DNA from 3 places in the Massilibacterium senegalense genome. Region 1 is predicted to be linked to each of the others. Evidence: riboswitches for the same ligand, from Rfam matches in the RefSeq annotation. Region 1 holds a riboswitch; each other region holds the start of a gene.

Region 1 (6,393 bases):
ATTTATTATATCGGATTATATAATCCTTTCGAAAAAACGTTAAGCGAAGTTCCAGAAATCGGAACCATTATTGAGTCATACAATGAAGTTGCAAAATCTGCGACAAAAGATTACGATAACATTCGTTACGTTTCTGTTTTTGATGATTTTTCAAACAGCAAAGAAGCTGTCGTAAGTGAAGATGATCAATTTCATCCAAATGACAATGGCTATGAAATAGTGGCTGATGCTGTTTGGAAAGAGATGAAAAAAGATTTTTAAATTCGGAGGTTTGTATGAAACGGTTTAAATTAGGTTTACTTCCCGCTATTATCATAGCGATTGTACTAGGAATTATCATCGGTTCGTTTAGCCCAAAAGAGGTGTTACGAACGTTAGCTACGTTTAATGAGATTTTTGGAAAATTTTTATCATTCGTCGTTCCACTCATTATTCTTGGATTTGTAACACCTGGTATCGGGCAACTTGGCCAAAGGGCTGGAAAATTGTTAGGAATGACGACAATTGTTGCTTATGTATCGACTATCCTTGCTGGAAGTCTTGCGTTTTTAACTGCAACTTCTATTTTTCCGAGTTTTTTAGAAGTAGGAAGCTTAGCGATTAGCGGAAAAAATCCAGAAGAATCACTAGCGAAACCATTTTTTAACATGGAGTTGGATCCTATTATCGGAATTATGCCAGCCCTTCTCTTATCATTTACGTTAGGATTAGGAATGGCAACAATTAAAAATTCTCAACTTTTAAAAGTGACAGAAGAATTTGGAGAAATTATTGGAAAACTAATTAAAAATGTGATTATTCCTTTACTCCCTGTTCATATTTTAGGGATTTTCGCCAATATGACCTATGCAGGAGAAGTTGCGATTATTTTATCTGTTTTTGCAAAAGTATTTTTAATTGTCATTGGACTTCATATTTTATATTTACTTTTACAATATTCCGTAGCTGGTGCTTTTTCAAAACAAAATCCATTCCAGTTAATTAAAACGATGCTTCCTGCTTATTTTACGGCTTTAGGTACACAATCTTCTGCAGCGACGATTCCCGTAACATTAGCGCAAACGAAGAAAAATGGTGTAAAAGAAAGCATCGCAAATTTTGTTGTTCCACTAAGTGCAACAATTCATTTATCGGGTAGTACGATTACCCTTGTCAGTTGTTCCCTAGCAGTCATGATGTTACACGATATGAGCATTAATTTTTTACATCTATTCCCCTTTATTTTAATGCTTGGGATAACGATGATTGCAGCACCTGGAATTCCTGGTGGTGCTGTGATGGCGGCCGTTGGATTACTTGATTCCATGCTTCACTTTAACGGCACATTAATCTCTCTTATGATTGCACTTTATATTGCACAAGATAGTTTTGGAACTGCATGTAATGTTACAGGAGACGGAGCAATTGCTATTGTTGTTGACGAAATAAATAGCAAAGGAAAAGAATGAGGTGAACGAATGTGACCAATGAAACAAAAACGGCGAAAAAAAGTGGGATTGGTATACTCACTGCCATTGGGATTCTTCTATTATCTAAATTAAAATGGGTCATTGGCTTACTTAAATTTTCAAAATTCGGCGCAACCTTTATCTCGATGATTGTTTCTCTATGGGCATACGCCGTTCTTTTTGGTTGGAAATTTGCCATTGCAATTGTATATTTAATTTTTATTCATGAAATGGGGCACCTTCTATTTGCTAAAATAAAAGGATTAAAAACATCACCGGCTATTTTCTTACCATTTATGGGAGCAGTCATTGCCCATAAACGGCCAGAAGATGTTAAAACAGAAGCGTTCGTCGCTTATGGTGGTCCTTTGTTTGGTTTACTCAGCTTTTTGCCGTTTATTCCACTTTATATGCAAACTGGCGATCCGTTATGGGCAATGTTTATCTATTTAGGCGCATTTATTAATTTATTTAACTTAATGCCTGTTTCGCCGCTAGATGGCGGACGAATTATCGCCGTCTTATCGACAAAGGCTTGGTTTTTCGGCATTTTATTAATCATCGGATACGTCTTTTTTACTGGCAGTCCCATTGCTTTACTCATTTTACTTTTTGGTATCTTTTCTCTTTGGGGACGGATGCGTGAAGATTACCAAGTACAGCTATTATCTGCTCAAAATGACGTGAACCATGAAATGATTGACCGTATTTCCACCTTAAAACGAGAAGCATTTCAACAAGTTATTGATGATGAAAATCGGACATATTTTACGGAAAGTGGATTGCGGATTTATTTAGGAGTAGAAATTGATCGCGACATCAAAGCGCTCGAAGAACAATTTCAACTAAAAAAGAGATTTTATTGGCCATTTTTCCAAGACAATGAAAAAGTAGCTCAAGAAATACGAAGATATAAAATAGAACGATTACGTCAATTGTTGCATTATATAAAAAGTGACCAAATTGCCTACGAAGATTTTATTGAGTTAAGTCGTCAATTGTCTCATGAAATAACGGAAAACGAAAAACATCAAGAATCGTTACGCACGTACTACGTGACCGATAAAAAAACAAAATGGACATACTTTTTCTTATACATTGCACTTGTCGGTGTCTTATCTTATTTGTCTTACTACGGCATTCAAATTTCAGAAACAGAATTGCAAAAATAACCGTTGCTTACTCGCAACGGTTATTTTTTTCTAGCCAGGCAACGATATCTGCGTATACTTGTTCTTTATTCGATTCTTGTAAAAGTTCATGTCGCGCTCGTTCATATAGCTTTACAGTTACATGATTGATGCCATTTTGTACGTAACTATCTACCGCTTCTTGTACCCCTTTTCCAAAATTACCAACCGGGTCTTCTGCACCACTAACGAACAAAATCGGTAAATCTGGACGAATCTTTTGAATTTCTTTCTTTTTGTACAATTGTTTGATCCCAGTAAATAAATCATAGTAAAATTGCGTCGTACAAATTCCTCCGCACATATCATCGTCCATATATACATCCACTTGTTTATCATCACTCGATAACCAATCAAAATCTGTCCTATTCGGACGAAACTTTTTGTTAAACGAACCAAACGAAAGTTGATTTAGCAAAGGACTTGGCGTTTGTTTCCCTTTTCGTTTTATTTCTTTTTTTGCAATAATCCGACCAACATCTCCTTGCCACTTCGGATTTCCGCCTGTTCCAGAGAGGATAACAGCATCCATCTCTTTGCTATATAGTTCCATTAATCTTCTTACAATAAACGACCCCATACTATGTCCAAAAATGGTGACGGGTACACCGGGATGTATTTCCTTCATTGATTTCATCCGTTCATATCCGTCTTGCACGACACGTTCAAACCCTCCTACTTCTGCAAAAAAACCATATACTCCATTCCGTTTTGCTGTTTGCCCATGTCCTCGTTGGTCATGACCATACACTTCATATCCTTGCTTGGTTAAAAACGTCGCAAATGGTGAATAACGCAAAATATGTTCTGCCATTCCGTGAAAAAGAATAATAATCCCTTTTGGATTTGGCGTATCGCTCGACCAATGAACCGTAAATAATTCATGCTTGTCACTCATTGGAATAAATGCCGTTTGAATGTTCAACCCCCCCTTGGTCTAGTTCTCTTATCTTAACAAGTAGTGTTGCGTTCCCTCGTCTTTTCCCACTTATCGTCTATTTTACACTATTTTTTCACAACAAAGGCGATAGCTGATTGCTATCGCCTTTGTCCATTTTTTATTATTACGAGTAGATGTTTGCTCCTTTTTTAACGAATTCTTCTGACTTTTCTTTCATTCCTTCTTCAATTGCTTCGTCTAAGGTAATTTTATTTTCATCTGCGTATTTGCGAATGTCTTGTGTAATTTTCATGCTACAGAATTTTGGTCCACACATCGAACAAAAATGAGCTGTTTTTGCTCCTTCTGCTGGTAATGTTTCATCGTGGTATTCAATAGCACGTTCCGGATCTAGTGCTAAATTGAATTGGTCGCGCCAACGGAATTCGAAACGTGCTTTTGATAATGCGTCATCGCGTACTTGTGCATTTGGTAATCCTTTTGCAAGGTCTGCTGCATGCGCTGCGATTTTATATGCAATAACCCCTTCGCGTACATCATGTTTATTTGGTAATCCTAAATGTTCTTTCGGTGTTACGTAACAAAGCATAGCAGTGCCGTGCCAAGCAATCATTGCTGCTCCAATAGCAGATGTAATATGGTCATAGCCTGGTGCGATGTCTGTTGTTAATGGACCTAATGTATAGAACGGTGCATCGTGACAAATTTCACGTTCTAAGTCGATATTTTCTTTAATTTTATGCATAGGTACGTGACCTGGACCTTCAATCATCACTTGTACGTCATGTTTCCATGCGATTTCTGTTAATTCTCCTAATGTACGTAATTCTGCAAATTGCGCTTCATCGTTTGCATCCGCAATAGAACCTGGACGTAACCCGTCACCTAGTGAAACAGAAATATCGTACTGTTTTAAAATGTCACAAATATCTTCAAAGTGAGTGTATAAGAAATTTTCTTCGTGATGTGCTAAACACCAAGCAGCCATAATCGAACCACCGCGTGATACAATTCCTGTTGTACGTGCCGTTGTCATCGGAATATAACGCATTAACACACCAGCATGAATGGTAAAGTAGTCCACACCCTGCTCTGCCTGTTCAATTAACGTATCACGGTACACTTCCCACGAAAGGTCTTCTGCTACCCCGTTTACTTTTTCTAATGCTTGATAAATCGGTACTGTCCCTACAGGAACTGGAGAGTTACGAATAATCCATTCACGTGTTGTATGAATATTTTTACCTGTTGATAAATCCATAATCGTATCAGAGCCCCAACGTACTGCCCATGTCATTTTTTCTACTTCTTCAAAAATAGATGACGTTACAGCTGAGTTTCCAATGTTTGCATTAATTTTCGTATGGAAATTACGCCCGATAATCATCGGTTCTATTTCAGGGTGGTTAATATTTGCTGGAATAATCGCACGTCCTGCCGCAACTTCTGAACGAACAAATTCAGGATCCATCCCTTCACGAATGGCGATATACTCTATTTCAGGTGTAATCATTCCTTTTTTTGCATAATGCATTTGGGTTACATTTTTTCCTGCTTTCGCACGAAGTGGATGTTCGTTTGAATATTTGAATTCTTCTGTGTTTTTTAAATGTTCTTCTGTCGTAAATCCGTTATCAACCGGAAGTACTTTACGACCTTCATAACGTTCTACATCCCCGCGTTCTTCAATCCAAGAAGCACGTAATTTTGTCAACCCTTCATAAATATTAATCTCGCAACTTTCATCGGTATACGCACCGCTCGTATCATAGACACGAATTGGCTCATTTGGTGTCTCACCTTGGTCATTGACCGTTGGTGAAAGTGCAATTTCACGAAATGGAACTTGAATGTCTTCACGCGAACCTTTTACATATACTTTTTTACTGCTTGGAAACGGTTGAATGATTTGTTCTTTTTCCATGTTTATGTAGCCTCCTATATTTAATGTGACTACTACCGAGACCGCGGATACCAGGCGAATACATAAAAAAAACGACCCTCATTTTATGAGACCCGCTTATAGACGCCAATGTAAAATAGACGATTGTCTATTGTTACACTACTTTCCTACGCTGGTATGATCCAGATCAGGTCCAAAGGGTTTAGAAACGTCAAACATGTTTCAATCTCAGTCTATACTCATAGACACCCCTAGTAGTACACGATATTAACTTCGCCACCATCATAACATTCATAACAGTCATTTGCAACCATATTTTTGAAATCAATCTTTTGACCTATTTTTCTACAATTCTTTTTTTAATGGAGCGAGTTCTTGACGAAGCCATGTACCGCACGTATATCCGTCATTTTGCAGCTTTTCTACGCGAACGTTTTTTTCTATTTTTCCATCTCGTAACAATACTAAACAATCAAACAATGGTTCAAGCTCGAGTACGTCATGGGTAGCGATAATAATGGTTTGTTTCTCAGGTTCGAATATCGCAATGATACTATTGATCCACGCTTGACGAATATGTTGGTCTAAACCAGAAAGGGGCTCATCTAATAATAAATACGGAACATCGCACGCTAATGCTAAAGCAAGATTAATCACCTTTTGTTCCCCTTTCGAACATTGCCCCATCCTTTGTCCTTTAACGATTGGTATCCATTTCTTCAGTTCCATCCACTTTGCATCGTTAAAGCTCGGATGTTGCAAACGATAATAGTCGATCCATTTTTCTACTGACATAAATGGATAAAAAGACGATTCTTTCGAAACGTACCGAACTGATGCACCACTCGTTCTGTCTATCGCTTTTCCATTAATCGACAACGTCCCTTGATTTGGCTTCTTTAAACCAGCCATTAGTTGGAGCAAAGTCGTTTTTCCTACTCCATTTTTGCC
Region 2 (6,393 bases), 1.3 Mb from region 1:
TGAATGCGAAACAAATGATTCGTCTGATCGATAATTTAATGGGGAATGCGATGCAACATTTAAAAGAAAATGGGCAGATTGGACTTTGTTTCGTTTCGGATAAACGTCCATTACCAGATTGGGTATTTCCTTCTTTTTATGATGAATTGAATGAATGGCGCCGAGGAGGCGTATTAATTTTAGTTCAAAATGAAGGGGAAGGAGTACCGAAAGAAAAAATAGACATGATGTTTAAGCCATTCGTACAGTTAGATGAAGCGCGGACGAAACAACATGCACGTAGTTCTGGATTAGGATTAAGCATTGCGAAAATGATTGTCGACAAACATCACGGAAAAATTAAAATGTTTTCTAATAATGAAGAAGGAACAATTGTTGCTTGTTGGATAGAAAATCAAGTGGAGTGTGACGACTAATTGAAAAAAATACTAATATTTATAAGCTTATGGGTGATCTTTTTACTTATGTCTTGTTCGAACTCCAAGGTGACAACAGCAGACTTGTTTCAAAAAGGATTAGATGAAAAAAAAGAGCATCATTCTTATTATATGGAAGTAGAGATGGTCACCAAAGAACCGAAGAAAAAAGAAGAATATACTATCAAGTCGTGGTATGAAAAAGATACGCATAAAAATCGAATGGAAGTATACCAAAAAGGAAAGAAAGATTCGATTTATATTTTTGACGGAGAAACAACGTACTATTATGATGTAAAAAATAAAGAAGTGTTAACGATTGATGGTGTCGATTACATGCAAGAGTCCGATGTTTTTTTTGCTCAGCGTGCCATGGATACGTTAATTACGTTGCAAAAAACACATGAAATTAACATATTAGGGGAAGAAAAAGTAGCGAAAAGACAAACATATAAAATAAAGGCGGAACCAAAAAAAGAAGGAACGTTGTATCAAGAACAACAATTATGGATTGATCAAAAAACATGGTTGCCTTTAAAACTGGAAGCTTCAATGGGAGATATAAATGTCAAATATGAAGTAAAAATGATTAATTATTCCCCAATGCTTAATGAAAAGTTATTCGTCTTAAAAGTCCCAAAAGATGTCGTGTTCAAAAAAATGGAAGACACGATGTCTTATCAAGATGTAACGTTAGCCGAAGCAAAGAAAGCAATTGGTTATCCCTTTTTATATTTACCGAATGAATCTTCCATATCAATGGAAAAAATAGAAAAGTTTGAAATGACACTTGATGGTGAAGAAATAACAGAAATTAGTATTTACTATTTTAAAAATAATGCCCCTTATTTTACGATGACTTTTTTTGAAAAGACAGAAGCATTAGAAGAGTCCCTTGGATTAAAAGAGGTGACTGTTAGAGGGAAAAAAGGGGAAATGATGGATGATCAAATTCGTAATTTATCGTGGGTAGAAGAAGAACTAGTGTATTCGATTGATTTTGAAGATGAGTCATTAACATTAGAGGATATGCTAACATTAAGTGAACGTTTTGTTTTTTATGAGTAAGAAGTGCTATACTAAAAGAAAAACATCATGCAATCACTAGGGGAGCTTGTAGCTGAGAGGATATGTCCGACCCTTGGAACCTGATCTAGGTCATACTAGCGTAGGGAAGTGGTAAAGTAAATCATCTTGATTAGATTATTAGACCACTTTCATTTGTTGAAAGTGGTCTTTTTTGATGTGGGAGGAGCAAAAAAATGAAACTAACAGAACAAGTAGTATTAGTGACAGGCGGAGCACGCGGGTTAGGGAAAGAAATTACGAAAGCATTTGCGGAAGAAGGGGCTAAAGTCGTTATCAACTATTTCAGCAGTCAAGAAGCAGCGGAACAACTAGCATCTGAAATTGGTAGCGAAAAGGCTGTTGCTATTCAAGCGGATGTTCGTCATCCACAGGACGTACAAACAATGTTTGAAAAAGCTGCAAACTATTTTAACCAACCAGTATCTACGGTAGTAAATAATGCGTTAGTGAATTTTAAATTTGATCCAATTAATCAAAAAAATGCCGAAGAAATTGAATGGGAACAATATTTAGGGCAATTTGAAGGTAGCGTAAAAGCTGCATTAAATACAACGAAGGCTGCATTAGCAGGAATGAAGGAACAAAAATTTGGTCGGATTATTAACATTGGGACAAATTTATTCCAAAATCCAGTCGTTCCATATCATGAGTATACAACAGGAAAAGCAGCATTACTTGGGTTTACAAGAAACATGGCTCGTGATTTAGGTCCACATAATATTACGATGAACATGGTATCAGGTGGATTATTAAAAACGACAGATGCAAGCCGTGCCACAACGGATGAAGTGTTTGAATTGATTCGTCAAAGTACACCGATGCAACAAGTAACGACACCGGAAGACTTAGCGCAAGCGGTTCTGTTTTTTGCTTCCCCATGGGCTCGTGCGGTTACTGGTCAGAACTTAGTAGTCGATCGCGGATTAGTAATGGATTAATGGTAAAAGTTGAAGTCAACTTCTTGTTGCTTCAACTTTTTTTAGTAAAAATATACCCCGTCATCTATTCAGACTGTATATGAAATGAGGGGAGCGGAAACGATAAACGTACACTCCTTATGTGTATAACGATGATAAATTAGAGTCTAATCGTGAAAATGAAAAATAAAATTTAATGGTTGACAATTTTACATGAGTAGAATAATATACATGTAGGGGTATTGATTACGCCGTTTTTTTATCAAAATAAATATACCCAATAAGGTATGAAGAAGGGGTGAAAACATGGATATAGGCTTTATTGTACTAATCTTTATGATTGGATTTGTTGGATCGTTCATTTCAGGAATGGTCGGTATTGGAGGATCCATTATTAAATATCCGATGTTGTTGTATATTCCACCACTTTTAGGATTTACAGCATTTACTGCCCATGAAGTATCAGGTATTAGTGCCATCCAAGTATTTTTCGCAACAATTGGTGGTGTATGGGCATATCGTAAAGGTGGATATTTAAATAAAAAATTAATTATTTATATGGGTACCGCAATTTTATTAGGTAGTTTTATCGGTGGATACGGTTCTCGTCTTTTAGAAGAAAATATGATTAATGTCGTGTACGGTATTTTAGCAACAATTGCAGCTGTGATGATGTTTATACCGAAAAAACAAATCGATGACATTCCATTTGATCAAGTAACATTTAACAAATGGTTAGCAGCAATCCTTGCGTTTATTGTAGGGCTTGGAGCTGGAATTGTTGGAGCAGCTGGTGCCTTTTTATTAGTGCCAATTATGTTAGTTGTATTGAAAATTCCGACACGAATGACGATAGCTTCTTCGCTTGCGATTACGTTTATTTCTTCTATTGGTTCTACAATAGGAAAAATCGCAACAGGACAAATTGTGTGGCTACCAGCAGTTATTATGATTGTAGCAAGCTTAATCGCTGCGCCAATTGGAGCTAACGTTGGTAAAAAAGTAAATACAAAAGTTTTACAATGGATTTTAGCAACTTTAATTGTTGCTACGGCTATTAAAATTTGGATTGACTTATTATAAGGGGGAATAAAAATGGTAAAAGTATATACAACATCTACATGTCCATATTGCACCATGTTAAAAAATTTCTTAAATGATCAAGAAATCGCATATGAAGAAATTAACTTACAACAACGTCCTGATATGGTCGACTATGTAATGAAATCAACAGGAAACTTAGGTGTACCACAAACAGAAATTAATGGCCAATGGGTGATTGGATTTGATCCAAATCAAATTATGGCACTTGTAAAATAAAGATTATTTCATCCCAAGGGAAACGGGGATTATGATAAAAAAGAGAAAAAGAAAGGTGATGACCAAATGGCAGCAGAAATTATTTCAGCGAAAGATTTAAACCATTGGATTTTAGATAAAAAGGAATTTTTCATTTTTGACGTACGTAATGAATCAGATTTTAACGATTGGAAAGTGGAAGGTGCGAATATTGATTATTTAAACATTCCATACTTTGATTTACTAGATGGCGTAGAGGAAGTTTTAGATAAATTACCAAAAGATAAAGATATCGTGGTTGTGTGTGCGAAAGAAGGATCTTCTCAAATGGTAGCGGAAATGTTAGATGAAGCAGGTGTATCTACACGCTATTTAGAAGGTGGTATGAAAGGTTGGAGTGAATATTTGTATCCAGCTGTCGTATACCAAGATGACGAAGTAAAAGTATATCAATTTATCCGTGTAGGTAAAGGTTGTCTATCATACATGGTTATTTCCGGAAAAGAAGCATTAGTAGTAGACCCAGCTCGTTTTGCGGATGTTTATGTAGAAAAAGCAAAAGAAGAAGGGGTTACAATCACACATATTGTAGACTCACATTTACATGCAGACCATATTTCTGGTGCATTCGAATTAGCACAAAAAACAAACGCTCGTTATTATTTAATGAAATCTGAAGGTGCAGTAATCAACTTTGAGCCTTTAGAAGACCATGAAGAAATTAAATTTGAGCAAGTAAAACTTCAAGTATTAGCTGTAAAAACACCAGGCCATACACCAGGAAGCGTATCATTCTTTGTAAATGATAAATTATTGTTCTCAGGAGATACAATCTTTGTTAGTGGGTTAGGTCGTCCAGACTTAGGTGGAAAAGTTCGTGAATGGGCAAAAGATTTATACAATACAGTGTATACAAAAGTAGCAAACATTGCGGACGATGTAATCGTACTTCCAGCTCACTATGCAAGCTTTGTGGATGAAGTAAATGAAAAAGGATATATCGGGGAAACATTAGGAACAATTCGTGAGAAAAACGAAATCATGCAAGGAAAAGAAGAAAGTGACTTCGTTGATTACGTAGCAGCGAGTGCTTCTAGTGAAACACCTCCAAACTTTGAAGACATCGTAGCTATTAACCGTGGACAAAAAGATGCTACAGCGGAAGAAAAACAAGAATTAGAAATCGGACCAAACCGCTGTGCTGTGCACCACGTTGCAGAATAAAAAAGAATGGTCTTGTAAGGAGCCTTTAAAATAAAACTAGTGTAGAAAAACGAATTGTTTTTCTACACTAGTTTTTGTATTTATGTTAGTCGTTCTCTTAATTTCCCAGAAATAAAATCAGTAAGGATAACCATTAAAATAATGCCTAATAAAATGACTCCGACACGCTCCCAATCACGTACGCTAAGAGCAAAAATTAATGGTGTTCCAATTCCTCCAGCGCCAATAATCCCTAAAATAGTAGCAGAACGAATATTAATTTCAAAGCGATAAATAATGAACGAAAGATAGCTTGGCAATACTTGTGGTAAGACAGCAAACCAAAGTGTTTTAATAGGGTTGGCACCAGAAGCGATTAATGCTTCTGAAGGACCGAAATCTAAACGTTCAATGTCTTCTGAAATCAGTTTACCGAGCATTCCGATAGAGTGAATCCCTAAAGCTAGTACCCCTGCAAATGAACCAGGTCCAACCGCTTTAATGAAAAGAAGTGCCATAATAATTTCAGGAAAAACACGAATAAAGCTAAGTACAAATTTTCCACTTCCTGAAATGACGTTCCATTTACTCCTATTAGATGCTGCCCAAAATGCAAATGGAACACAAAGTAATGCCGAGATGAATGTTCCGAGGATAGCGATTGCTAATGTATCTAGTAATCCACGTAGTAAATCTTCGCCACCTGGGTCATACACATAGTCCCAGTCTGGATGAATCAGTCCTGAAATAATGGAAGAAACGACTTCTCCGGATGTATCGTTTATCTCCACTTTTGGCATCCCAGCAAATGCCCAAATATATATAAAGATGATGATACAGGCGACTAGCCATTTTCGATAACGTTTCTGTTTTTTCGTTATAGCCATTTCACTCATATTAATTTCTCCCGTAATTTTGTACTAATAGTATCAATAATCAGCACAACCACTAATGTATAGATAATAATAGTAGCTGTTTTATCGTATTCAAAAAAGCCAAGTGTTCTTTCGTAATAAAGCCCAATGCCTCCTGCTCCTACTAACCCGAGTACGGCAGCGGCTCGAACATTTACTTCAAATGTATAGAGAACAAATGATAAAAATTGAGGCAATACTTGTGGAATCACCCCAAAAACAATCCATTTTATTTTATTTGCACCAACAGCTGTCATCGCTTCTAATGGTCCGGAATCAATTGATTCCATCGCTTCGAAGGTTAATTTAGCGATAATTCCAATTGAAAATACGGTTAAAGCAAAAATACCTGGAAGTACTCCAATTCCAAAAACCGCAACAAATATAGAAGCTAATAATAAATCAGGAATGGTACGTATTAAATTTAAAAGAAACCGAGTAGGAATCGTGATAAATGGATGTTCAAATACATTTCTTGCTGAAAAAAGAGCAATCGGAATGGCAATAATTGCTCCGAATGTTGTCCCTAGAATGGCCATTCGAATGGTTTCTAAC
Region 3 (6,393 bases), 790 kb from region 1:
CATAGGTGGATTACGTAATCAATTACATGAAGTAACGGAATTGTTACAACTACCAAAACATGTTGTACCGTTATTTGGATTAGCTGTTGGTTACCCCGAACAAGACCCTATTTTACGTCCGCGTTATCCAATGTCTGTTGCTTATCATGAAAATGTGTATCAAATAGATGAAGAAGCATTGAAAAAGCAATTAGATGAATTTGATGAAGTCGTTTCTGCTTATTATGTTGAGCGTACGAAAGGTAGAAGAAATGAAACATGGACAAATCAAATGAAAGATACACTTAAAGAGGCAAAAAGAACATATATAAAAGACTATTTAACAAAGCAAGGATTTCCTTTAAAGTAATAAAAAAAGATAGATGAAGACCTTTTCGCTAAAATAGCGGGGAGGTCTTTTTTTATGAACAATCATATTAAAAATGAACCAGGCGATAGATGCCTTTTTCGACATAAATTTCAAATATGTTTTTGTTGCGTTATTTTTTCAGATTGATATAATATCAATTATGAACAAAAGTTAATTTATTGTAAATTTTATTAAAGTACTATAAAGTTTGTTATGTTAGTATAAAGGTAGATACAAGAAAATGAAGAAGTATCTGATGGAGCAATGGAACAGCTTTATTATTGGAGGGATGTTTATGTTTAAAAAAGTATCTTCCCGATTATCATTGTTTTTGATTGCCACAATTTTATTGTGGATCAAAACATATATTGTGTATAAAAAAGAATTTAATATATCTATTGATTCGAGTTCACAAGAATTTATCCTATTTCTCAATCCACTAAGTACAACCTTATTATTTTTGGGAATTAGTTTGTTTTTTTCGGGAAAATGGAGAAACCGATTAATTGTTTTCTTTAGTTTTACAGGAACGTTTATTTTATTTGCGAATGCAGTTTACTATCGATTCTTTAAAGATTTTATTACGATTCCACTGTTATTCCAAACGAGTAATTTTGGCGCGTTAGGTGGAAGTATTTTAGAATTAATTGAGCCAACAGACTTTTTACTTTTTGTGGATGTGCTCGTTTTAGCATTCTTAGTACGCCGTGAAACATTCTCACATTCTATTCAAGGTCTAAAAAAAGAAGCACTAATTGTATTAGCTGCTGCAGTGGCGCTATTTTTTGTAAACTTGTCATTAGCGGAAAAAGAACGTCCTGATTTATTAACTCGTTCTTTTGACCGAGAAATGCTTGTAAAAAATATTGGAACATTTAACTATCATATTTATGATGTGTTTTTACAATCAAAATCAACAGCGCAACGTGCGTTTGCAGATAGTAGTGAAATTACAGATGTCGAAAACTATGTAAAAGCGAACTATAAACAACCAAATGATTCATACACTGGTATTGGGAAAGGTAGAAATGTGATTGTTATTTCGATGGAGTCTACACAAAGTATGGTTATTGATCGTACAATTGATGGACAAGAAGTGACACCATTTGTGAATAGTTTAATCCGTGATTCTGACACACTGTACTTTGATAATTTTTATCATCAAACAGGGCAAGGGAAAACAAGTGATGCAGAGTTTATGTTAGAAAACTCTTTATATCCAATGCCTCGTGGGGCAGTTTTCTTTACACACGGACAAAATAAATATTATGCGACACCAACTATTTTAAAAGATTACGGATACTATTCTGCTACCCTTCATGCAAACGGAAAAAGTTTTTGGAACCGAAATGTCATGTATGATTCATTAGGCTACGATCATTTCTTTAGTGACGAAGAATATGATGTTACGGACGAAAATAGTGTGAACTGGGGAATGAAAGATATTCCGTTTTTTGAACAATCAGTGGAACACTTAAAAACATTAAAACAACCGTTTTATACAAAATTTATTACATTAACAAACCACCATCCGTTTTATTATGATCCAGAAGATCAACTGATTCCGGAATACACAACGGAAGATGGAGTAGTAAATCGTTATTTCACAACGGTTCGTTACACAGATGAAGCCATAAAAATTTTCTTTGAAAAATTAAAAGAAGCTGGGCTATATGACAATTCCATTATTGTCATTTACGGGGATCATTACGGCATTTCGGAAAACCATAATAAAGCAATGGCTGAAATTTTAGGGCATGAAATTACACCAGTAGACAGTGCGCAATTGCAACGTGTTCCATTTATTGTGCATATTCCAGGTTCTAATAAAGGACAAATTGTTCATACGGTAGGTGGGCAAATTGATATGCGTCCAACAATCATGAACTTATTAGGTGTAGATACAAAAAATGAAATTCAATTTGGTTCTGATTTACTTTCTCCAGAGCATGATTCATTTGTTGCTTTCCGTGATGGCAGTGTAGTGACAGACGAACTTGTTTACACACAAAATCATTGTTACGATAAAGAGAGTAAATTACAAATTGAAGATGCAAAGTGTACACCATTTATAGAAAAAGCAAATGAACAACTTGCATTATCTGATAAAGTTATTTACGGTGATTTACTTCGTTTCTACGATCGTAATAAACAAAATGATAATGAATAAAAAGAGTCGTAAAGCTTGTCTTTACGACTTTTTTTTATTTTGTTTCATAGATTAAAAGCAATGACAGGTTTTATCTAAGAAAAAGATTGGAGGGAAGGATGGTGTCTTTTGAGCAAGCGTTGTCTTCTTATCAGCATTTTTTTAACCTTCCTAGTTTTCTATTAGAAGATGCATACAAGCAACAAAAAAAGTGGGCTATTCCTGGGTATATTCCAAAAAAAATCGTAAAACGAGAACAGCTAGAGGAAGCGGTCGAGAAATATCACCAACATCCTGACTGGTTTTGTCGACATAATAAAGTAGATGAAACATATTGGAATATTTTAATGCCCGTTTCTAAAAGAATGATGAAAACAAAGCAACCATATCATTCAAAAATTTGCGAAAAACATATTCAATTTTTATGTACTGCTTTTCCGTTTGTTCAAAAAAAAGTGATTGGTTACTCTCGGTTAAATAATCCCATCTATGAACTGAAAATCGGAAGAGGGAAACGCACTGTACATTTTAATGCGTCCTTCCATGCGAATGAATGGATAACATCTGCTCTTTTGATGAATGCTGTAAAAGAATATGTGTTTCAGTTAATCGATTACGAACAATGGAAAGAAAAAAACATGCGTGTATTATATGAAGAGATAGTAGTTTCAATCGTTCCAATGGTTAATCCTGATGGGGTTGATTTAGTCATAAAAGGGTTGCCAGCTGCCGGTCCTTTTCAATCGTATGTTTCTTATGTCAATAATGGAGTCGATACTTTTTCTCATTGGAAAGCTAATATTTGTGGGGTTGATTTAAATAATCAGTATCCGTCATGTTGGGAAAAAGAACAATACAGAAAACCGAAACATCCTGCTCCTAGAGACTTTCCAGGTTATTCCCCCCTATCGGAGCCAGAATCGATTGCAATGGCTAAACTTGTGGAACAAGAACAAGTTGATCGGTTAGTTGCGTTCCATTCGCAAGGAGAAGAATTTTATTATGGATATTTAGGACATGAACCTGAAGAGTCCACAAGGATAGCAGCGGAAATAGAACGTGCAAGTGGATATAAAGCAGTGAAAACAATCGATAGTTATGCGGGGTTTCGTGATTGGTTTATTCATCACTATAGACGTCCTGGTTTTACGATTGAAGTAGGCCGTGGGGAAAATCCGTTACCTTTAGACGATTTTGATAAAATGGCCGCAGAGACTTTCAAGATATTTTTAGCGAGTCTTGGTCTGTTTAGTTGAAAGATTCGTTTTTTTTTGTCATAATGAATGTAATATAACAGAAAGTAGACTAGGGGTGCCAATATGGCTGAGAGAGGGAAACTTCAACTCTATGAACCTGAACTGGTTAACACCAGCGTAGGGAAGTCGACTGATAGCATATATTAGCCGTTAAAAAACCTACGTTTGTTTTTTAACGGCTTTTTTATTTGAGATAGGAGGCTCATCGGATGAAGGAATTTAAACTTTATGCGATTACTGGTGAACAATTTCACCCGAATCGTCCATTGGTAGAAGTAATGGAAGAAGCAATTCGTGGGGGAGCAGATTTTATTCAATTACGTGATAAAAATAGCTCCAAAAAAGAGGTGTATGAAAAAGCATTGCAGTTACGCGCATTAACCGAAAAATACGAGGTACCTTTTGTGATTAACGATTATGTCGATGTTGCATTAGCAGTTGATGCAGACGGGGTTCATTTAGGACAAGAGGATTTACCACTTCAAGTAGCAAGAAAAATTTTAGGACCTAATAAAATTATTGGAATCTCAACGCATCGCATCGAAGAAGCTCGCGAAGCACAACAAAACGGAGCGGATTATATTGGAGTAGGTCCAATTTTTCCTACTAAAAGTAAAGTTGATGTAGTAGATCCGGTAACAACAAAATATATTGAAGAAGTAGTGAAAGAAATTACGATTCCGTTTGTTGCCATTGGAGGCATTAAACTTCATAACGTAGACCAAGTGTTACGTGCAGGAGCAACAAGAATTTGTGCGATTAGTGAAATTGTCGAAAGTAAAAATGTAACGAAAACATGTGAACAATTTATCCAAAAAATAGACGCATATGAAAAATAGGAGATGTGAACAGTGAAAAAGAAAGATGATCTTGTCGTTGGTGGTAAAACATTACAATCTCGTTTTTTTCTAGGGACAGGTCGTTATCCGAACCCTTTTATTCAAAATGAAGCGATTCGTGCAGCGGAAGCAGACGTGTTAACCTTTGCTATTCGACGTGTCAATTTAGAACATCCCGATGAAGATGCCATTTTACAACACTTTGAAAAAGAATTTGTTTACTTGCCGAATACTTCTGGAGCAAAAACTGCTGATGAAGCGATTCGTATTGCTAGATTAGCGAAAGCGAGTGGACTAAGCGATTGGGTAAAAGTGGAAATTAGTGTGCATGAAAAAACATTGCTCCCAGACCCGATTGAAACATTAAAAGCAACGGAACAATTAGCAAAAGAAGGATTTCATGTTTTTGCTTACACAAGTGATGATCCTGTTCTTTGTAAACGCTTAGAAGAAGCAGGAGCAGCAGCGGTGATGCCAGGAGCGGCACCAATTGGAACAGGACTTGGTTTATTAAATCCTTATAACTTATCGTTAATTATCGAAGAAGCCAATGTCCCCATCATTATTGATGCAGGTATCGGTTCAGCAAAAGATGTGTGCCATGCAATGGAACTAGGAGCAGATGCTGTTTTATTAAATACAGCAGTAGCAAAGGCAAAAGATCCCGTACAAATGGCATTAGCAATGAAATACGCGATTGAAGCTGGACGTTCGTCGTACTTAGCTGGAAGAATTCCGAAAAAGAAATATGCAACTGCTAGTAGCCCGTTAACAGATACATTATAAGGAAAAGAGTGATTATGGAAATGTCAAAGGAAATCATTGTCATTGGTGGTGGGGTCATTGGCCTTGCGATTTCATTTGAATTACAAAGAAGGGGTCATCATGTAACGATTTTAGAAAAAGTAGAATGTGGTGGTCAAGCATCGGGTGCAGCAGCTGGGATGCTTGCTCCTTTTTCAGAAATTGCAGAAGATCCAGATGATTTTTTTTTACTTTGTTTAAAAAGTTTACAACATTATAAGCAATGGGTGACAGATGTAAAAGAAATTTCTAAACAAGAATTTGAATATACAGAATGTGGTAGTTATTATGTTTATTTTCATGAAGCTGATGAATTAGCTTTAGAACAACGCGCGGAGTGGCAAAATAAATTTGGCGCTCAAGCAACATTCGTTAGCAAAGAAGCATTAGAACAAATAGAACCGAATGTATCAAAAGAAATTTTAGGTGCCTTACATTATCCAACCGAAGCGCACGTGTATGCTCCTGATTATGTAAAAGCACTAGAAAAAGCGAATCGGATGCTCGGTGTTCAAATTGTGGAACAATGTGGTGATTTGACAATTCAAGAATTAGAGAACGAAATAATCGTTTCCAATGGTACGAATACGTGGAAAAGTGATGAATTAATCATGGCCACTGGAGCATGGTCTTCAGAATGGGAAGAGGTATTTCAAATTCGCATTCCAGTTTTTCCAATTCGGGGGCAAATTTGTGCGTATGATTTCCAAGGTGAACATCAAGTGAACCATCTCATTTTTTCAAGTCAAAGTTACTTAACACCGAAAGCGAACGGTACGCTCGTTTGTGGCGCAAGTGAAGACGTAGCTGGTTTTAGTACGGAAATAACGGAAAAAGGGGTAGGACGTTTAATTCGTTGGAGTGAAAAAATGTTTCCGAACTTGCAAAACATGGAACCATTTCATCGTTGGGCAGGATTACGTCCTGCTACACAAGATGGATTTCCACTTTTAGGTAGATTGGATGGTTTTCCGCGCGTTCATCTAGCTGTTGGTC

What was found. Region 1 has a riboswitch for thiamine pyrophosphate ahead of thiC (phosphomethylpyrimidine synthase ThiC). Riboswitches for the same ligand answer to the same signal wherever they lie in the genome.
Region 2: another riboswitch for thiamine pyrophosphate. It lies ahead of BN1372_RS10925 (3-oxoacyl-ACP reductase); the one in region 1 lies ahead of thiC (phosphomethylpyrimidine synthase ThiC).
Region 3: another riboswitch for thiamine pyrophosphate. It lies ahead of thiE (thiamine phosphate synthase); the one in region 1 lies ahead of thiC (phosphomethylpyrimidine synthase ThiC).

Annotation. Positions count from the first base shown of each region.
Region 1 covers NZ_LN831786.1:251,088-257,480, reverse strand. Annotated here, with positions in the region: gene BN1372_RS04670 (DUF459 domain-containing protein) at 1-261, shown strand, start outside; gene BN1372_RS04665 (dicarboxylate/amino acid:cation symporter) at 276-1,448, shown strand; gene BN1372_RS04660 (site-2 protease family protein) at 1,460-2,620, shown strand; gene BN1372_RS04655 (alpha/beta hydrolase) at 2,628-3,563, opposite strand; gene thiC (phosphomethylpyrimidine synthase ThiC) at 3,703-5,463, opposite strand; TPP riboswitch at 5,590-5,705, opposite strand; gene BN1372_RS04645 (ATP-binding cassette domain-containing protein) at 5,788-6,393, opposite strand, start outside.
Region 2 covers NZ_LN831786.1:1,520,795-1,527,187, reverse strand. Annotated here, with positions in the region: gene BN1372_RS10935 (HAMP domain-containing sensor histidine kinase) at 1-416, shown strand, start outside; gene BN1372_RS10930 (LolA family protein) at 465-1,484, shown strand; TPP riboswitch at 1,513-1,608, shown strand; gene BN1372_RS10925 (3-oxoacyl-ACP reductase) at 1,679-2,443, shown strand; gene BN1372_RS10920 (sulfite exporter TauE/SafE family protein) at 2,729-3,505, shown strand; gene BN1372_RS10915 (glutaredoxin family protein) at 3,512-3,742, shown strand; gene BN1372_RS10910 (MBL fold metallo-hydrolase) at 3,809-4,945, shown strand; gene phnE (phosphonate ABC transporter, permease protein PhnE) at 5,026-5,820, opposite strand; gene phnE (phosphonate ABC transporter, permease protein PhnE) at 5,817-6,393, opposite strand, start outside.
Region 3 covers NZ_LN831786.1:1,043,026-1,049,418, reverse strand. Annotated here, with positions in the region: gene nfsA (oxygen-insensitive NADPH nitroreductase) at 1-349, shown strand, start outside; gene BN1372_RS08650 (LTA synthase family protein) at 645-2,519, shown strand; gene BN1372_RS08645 (M14 family metallopeptidase) at 2,618-3,754, shown strand; TPP riboswitch at 3,796-3,895, shown strand; gene thiE (thiamine phosphate synthase) at 3,964-4,593, shown strand; gene BN1372_RS08635 (thiazole synthase) at 4,606-5,379, shown strand; gene thiO (glycine oxidase ThiO) at 5,394-6,393, shown strand, end outside.